Regions from separate parts of the Bariatricus sp. SGI.019 genome, predicted to be linked through region 1. Evidence: riboswitches for the same ligand, from Rfam matches in the RefSeq annotation. Region 1 holds a riboswitch; the other holds the start of a gene.

Region 1 (3,190 bases):
GATCGTCCAATATTTAACTGCTTCAAAGTCATTTTTCGTTTTACTCACCTTCAACCGGTTCTGGATTGGAAACACTGACTTTGTGATCATACCAAGTTCCTTTTGTTCCTACTAACGCAAGATCAAATTCTTCATCCAATGCCGGGACTGGAATATCGAATCCATACACTTCTTCTGTCGTGCCATCACTATACGTCACAGTATCTTCCGTAGGCTCCAGAAGTTCTGCCCCATCTTTCTGAGCATCTTCAGCAAGCCCAGGATAGAGATTCAGTATATTCTTTGATACCAGAGAAACATGTATTGTCATTTTTCCATCTTTTACCGTCAAAGTACCTTTTCCTTCACAGGCTTCATTGGCATGAAACATTCCGCTGTCTGTATTAAAATCTGCGGAATAAGTACCATCCTCTATTCCAGCATCTGCTTCACTGCTGCTCTCTGTATCTACATCCTCTTTTTGGTCTGTTTCTTCTACCTGTTCTTTTGCATCCGTATCCTGAGTATCATTCTTTCCAGAACATCCAAATACAAGCGCAGATGAAAGCAAAAGTATTCCAAGAACTGCGATTACCCTTTTCTTCATTTTCATAACTCCTACTCGCCAATTACTGCTTTAGCATGTGCTACATAAAGATTCTGAATCGCTTCAATCTCTCCGAGACCTGCAATCTGTGTATCTACGCTGTCAAATTCTCCGGAAGCATTAAACATGCTCTTCCAGGAGTCATCATCGTCTCCTGCCATATCATTATTAGCGTGGTCTCCTGCAACAACCATCAAAGGACGAAGGATTACTTTCTTATATCCTGCCTGGGCAACTGCATCTATAACAGCTTCACATGCCGTTTCTTCCGGTTCGCCTTCTACCGTTCCGATAAATACATTGTCATATCCGAGGTCATTCATCTGTGTCTGCATCTGGCTATAAGATACTTTTGCAGTATGAGAGGTACCGTGTCCCAAAAATACAAATGCAGCGCCATCTTCTTTTGCAGCATCCAGGCTGTCATATCCTGCTGTTTCCACTGCCTCAGAAGTAATCGCTTCAGCAACCGCTTCTTTATCAGCATTGATAACCGTTGCATCTTCTCCGACTTCTCCAAGCAAAGGCTCTGCAACTTTTACAGATTCAAACTGATCCTGGTAAGCTTCTACAGATTCCATCAGCTCATCGTATTCTGCGCCATGCATCAGATGCGTCGGCTGTACCACCAGATTTTTCACTCCATTAGAAACTGCACGTTCCAATGCCTGATCCATATTATCAATACATTCCTCATCTCTCGCCTGAATATGGTTAATAATGATCTGTGCCGTAAATGCTCTTCTTACCGACCAGTCAGGATATGCTTCCTGAAGTGCATCTTCGATTCCCTTAATATCAGCCACACGACTGTCATTAAAAGAGGTTCCAAAGCTGACTACGAGGATCTCATTTTCACCAATATCATCCTGATTACGAGGATCATCTTTGGATGCATCGCCTGTATCTCTTCCAAAGTAATCCGGATCTGCATTTTCCCCTTCTACCAATTCCTTCTGCTCATCTGTCAGTGCGTCCCATGCCTCTTTGGCTTCCTTGCACTGTTCATCCGTTTCATCTGTTCTCTCCTGCACATAGATGGCATCAATCAATGCAGCTACTTCATCTGCCGCTTCCTGATCAGCATCTGTCTCTACTTCTTCAGTTTCCTCCGCCGTTTCGGATGTCTCCTCACTGCTGCTAGAACATCCGGTCATTACCAGAGCACTTACCATGGAAACTGCCAGCAAGATTGCTACTACTCTTTTCTTCATCTTGTTCCTCCTTCTTATTTCTGGTCCATTTCCGACAAAAGGATATAACGGCAGTACTTATGAGGGTATAATGACTTAAAGCCAAAAAACGTCCTTTTTCCATAAAATGGTAAAAGGACGTAATACTGACATAATCAAACAACACTTCCGGCAGATACAGACACTGCCAGAAATGTAATATCTCCATTATAATCGGTTGCGACCAGTTACTCGTGATCTGTGGGCATATCCCACTCCGTTTTTCAATAGGCAGGTCTCCTGACTTACGGATCCACATCCAAGGCCGCCTTCCCAATTGCTCAGTGACTTATCTGGCCTTGCACTCCTCGCTTACAGTGACGAGTTCGTACAGGATTTGCACCTGTTTCCCTTTTCATCAGACAATCCATGATTGTCTGAACCTATCGAACATACCTTATCACACCCGAATAAAAATGTAAAGTCTCTGAAATTGTTTTTTAATATCTATGGTTATTGACTACTCCACATTTTTTAATGCCTCTTCCATCGGAATCTTTCGGATTCTTCTGAAATCCAGTATTATTACTATCAGGTATCCAAGAAGAACGAAGGAAAACATCTTCACATAGCCCATTGGCTCTATCGTAAAGGCAAACCATCCATTATATTTAAACATAATGATTTTCCATGCCTGTTTCATTACCGTAGAACCTAATATTACACTTATGGTATCCGCCACAACCACTACCATTGTTGTAGATAGCAAATATAGGCTTGCGATCTCACGGTTTTCATAACCAAGAATCTTCGCCATGGAGATTGCCGTTTCGTTCTTTTCGATAATAAGCTTTGTCAATAGATAAATCAGCACTGCAGATAACAGGATACACAGAATCTGAAAATACTGCATATAGGCTCCCATAGAATGATCTAACTGGTCGCACATTTTCGTAATATCCTCTTTCGTAATAACTGTCGCGATTTTATCTTCTTCGATATCGGTAATCTCTGTGTCTGAGATATATCCGGTGAACTCCTCCTTGCCCAGTTCAAATAAAGAACGATATTTTTCAATCGGAAGGAAAACTGCAATACTCTGACATTTTTCATAAATTCCTGATACTTTAAACTGATACTGCTTATGTTCATATTTTTCATCCAGCTTAATGATATCTCCCACCTTCAGGTTATACTTCTCACTGAATGGTCGTGAAAGGTACACTTCATTTTCTTCAAGTTCTGATAAGTTTTCAATCTGGATATATCTGCTGTTATCCCGAATGCCATAAATGGACACTTCTTCATCCAATTCATCCCCTGTCTTCTTTAATGCTTTCATACAGAATTCCTCTACGTCCTGATTATCTGTATGAATCATTTTCCCTTCCTCATCTTCACAGGATTTCAATACATATTGGTACTTTGCAAA
Region 2 (3,190 bases), on a different contig from region 1:
GATACGGGAATTGTGAATACATATCTTCCATCTGCACCCTCTGTATATTCTATATAATTTTCTGCAGTCTGTGCTTCTTCTGCACTTCCCATATAAAGCTTTGTATATCCAGTTCCGCTTAATGTAATTGCAGCTTGCATTGAACCATTTTCACTACTTAAGGTACAAGCAATGACTTTAAACATTTTATTACTTGAAGTCACGATTATATCATCATATGTTCCATCCGGTAACGTTTTCAGATTATTTACTTCCGGATTAAATACCAGAATACGATCAAACCATTTTTGGCTCTTTTCAGAAAATGCTGCTATCTTTATTTCTGTATTTAACCCTGATACAGGAATTGTGAATACATATTTCCCATCTGCATCTACCGCATAATCTATATAGTCTGTTACCTGCTCTGCTTCCTCTGCAGTTCCCACGTAAAGCTTTGTATATCCAGTTCCACTTAATGTAATTGCGGCCTGCATAGTGCCATTTTCATTAAATAATGTGCAATCTACAACATTAAACATCGTACTGCTGGATTCCACAGCAACATTCTCGTATATTCCATCGGGTATTTTTTCAATCTTTAGATTTTCCGAACTGAATGTCAATTCACGGTCAAACCAGTCACAACTCTTTTTGGAATATGCCGCCACCTTTAACGGTTCATCCAATTTACTCACTGGAATTCTAAATACATATTGCCCCTCTGCATTTTCTGTATAACCTATATATTGTGGCTCTTCTGCACCTGCCGCTTCTTCTTTTGTTCCAATAAAAAGTTTTGTATAAGAGGTTCCACTGAGTGTAATGTCAGCCCACACCTTACCATTCTCACTTGTCATTTTACAAGACACAATGTTAAACATAGAGCTGCTGCTTTCAACAGTCGTACTATATTCCGCACCGCTAATAAGCTCCACTGTCTTGGACGTTTCTTCTGATGCTTCTGCTTCCAATAACATTGGAAGTTGCCTTGTCATTTTCGCAGATTCAAATGTGCCTTCTTCTGCATCCGAATCTATATTTTCTGCTTCTACCTCTTCAGGAATCTCCAGACGTACATCTTTTTCTACATACCATTCATTTTTTTCTGCATAATAAGGCACAATCAATATCTTTTGTCCAAGCTGTTCTTTTTCTACATCAAAAGTAAATGTATAACCGCCCAGGTCATTTTTCTGACCTTCAATCACTGGTTCTTTTACTGTGTCTTCTTTATTTCCAATATAGATCTTATTATAAGTCAGCTTCGCTGTAAAAACGGAAATACTGACCTTCTCACAATTTTCCTTTGCTTCTGACTTAACGACCTTGAATTCTTCCGTGTCATCTTCCACATTTCCCTGGGAATTGGAAGATTGAGATTCCATCGGCTGCTGTACTGTTTCATTTTCCGATGTCTGTCCATTTTCTGCACTTTCTTCAACTTTAGGCACCTCTACAGTCTGCAAAGCTTCAGAAGTATTTCCCTGTCCATCTTCTTCTCCTTCTGCCACTTCTTCTTGCTGTTCATTCTCTGCATTTTCCTGTCCTTGTACATTGGACTCTTCTGCTCGAAGCGAAGTTACAGGCATTACTGCCATAGCCACAGCCAGAAGAAGGGCAAGAAATTTTTTCGTGTTACTTTTCACTTAAATCCTCTCCTTTTGATTATTTTCGGCCTTCTGGGGAAGTGGCCCCTTGTTGGTATTGCAAAGAAAAAGCCTGCTATCATTCCGAAAGCAGACATTCTTCAAGAGCTGTGAAAAACATATTCCCACAACTTTATCTTTATTACATGAAAACACTTTCTTCGGAAGCTATTCACCAACATTTTCAGCAGGTTTCCTGACTTACATATCAACGCTCGGCTGCACCTTCTCACATATAAAATATATGCAATGGCATATCACAGCCTTACTCCTTGCTTACAGTGACCGGATCGCTCAGGACTTGCACCTGATTCCCTTTTACCCCTACAGATGAACATCTGTCTGGCACTGAAAACCCCATATATTTGATATTATCAATCACTACTTCATTGTAGCAGACTTATCAGCCAATTACAATATTTCCCAAAGAAAGTCCTTCCTTTTTCACATTCTCAAAAAATAAGCTGTAGCCATACCAAGGCATAAGAATGGCCCAAATGGAAATGATGTTTTATATCCAACTTTTTTTTGCACCAGAATCCATACTACATAGATTCCTGCGCTAAATACCGCCATTACGAATGCAAGCATCATACACCGCCATCCAAGATACCATCCACAGACAGCCGTGAGTTTGATATCACCGCCGCCGAAGCTTCCCGGAACAATACACGTAATAATGAGAAGCAGTATGCTGATACATAAGACGCCGATTCCTCTCTCCATCAGACTGATTTCTGTGAAAAAAGGGGTTGATGCCAGACCAACCCCTCCAGTTATTATGATTAATTTGTTCGGAATCTTCATTGTCTTCCAATCATTATAGGCTATCATTGCCAATAAACTTAAGAATCCTGCCGCAAATAATATTCTACAGACATTCACCATCCGATCTCTCCTTCTGTTTTTTGTTCTCAGTTGCCTGAATCACAACAGAACATGCAATATCTCCAGTAATGTTCGTAGCCGTTGGAGCCATATCTGTAATCCGGTCGATTCCAGCCACCAGTCCGATACCTTCCAGCGGAAGCCCTACAGACTGCAGAACCATGGAAAGCATGACCATTGCAGACCCTGGGATTCCTGCCGCCCCTATAGACGCAAATGTACACGTCAGCACAATTGTAATCTGCTGCACCAGACTCAGATGAATTCCATATACATTTGCAATAAATAATGCACAGATTCCCTGATAAATAGCAGTTCCGTCCATATTGATCGTAGAACCGAGCGGAATCACAAAAGAACGCACCTCTTCTGTGACACCCAACTGTTCTGCTGATTTCATAGAATATGGCAATGTCGCTGAACTACTTGCTGAAGTAAAAGCAAATACGATTGCTTCTGCTGCTTTTTGAAAGAATTCTTTTGGTCCCACGCCGGAAAATAATTTTACAGAAGATGAATATACAATGATTGCATGCAATATACAAGTACCATAAACTGCCAGAACCACACTGACCAACGGAAGCAGTACTTCTGCCCCATTTTCTGCCACAATCGGTGTAATCAACGCAAATACTGCAACAGGTGTAAACTTCATAATCACTCCGGTAATGGCA

What was found. Region 1 has a riboswitch for cobalamin ahead of ACQRD1_RS13960 (sirohydrochlorin cobaltochelatase). Riboswitches for the same ligand answer to the same signal wherever they lie in the genome.
Region 2: another riboswitch for cobalamin. It lies ahead of ACQRD1_RS09585 (hypothetical protein); the one in region 1 lies ahead of ACQRD1_RS13960 (sirohydrochlorin cobaltochelatase).

What each region holds. Positions count from the first base shown of each region.
Region 1 is NZ_JBNPOQ010000032.1:7,516-10,705, reverse strand. Features, by position in the region: gene ACQRD1_RS13965 (hypothetical protein) at 41-586, opposite strand; gene ACQRD1_RS13960 (sirohydrochlorin cobaltochelatase) at 598-1,800, opposite strand; cobalamin riboswitch at 2,032-2,220, opposite strand; gene ACQRD1_RS13955 (ABC transporter permease) at 2,279-3,190, opposite strand, start outside.
Region 2 is NZ_JBNPOQ010000013.1:5,052-8,241, reverse strand. Features, by position in the region: gene ACQRD1_RS09585 (hypothetical protein) at 1-1,628, opposite strand, end outside; cobalamin riboswitch at 1,798-1,996, opposite strand; gene ACQRD1_RS09580 (prepilin peptidase) at 2,073-2,516, opposite strand; gene ACQRD1_RS09575 (dicarboxylate/amino acid:cation symporter) at 2,500-3,190, opposite strand, start outside.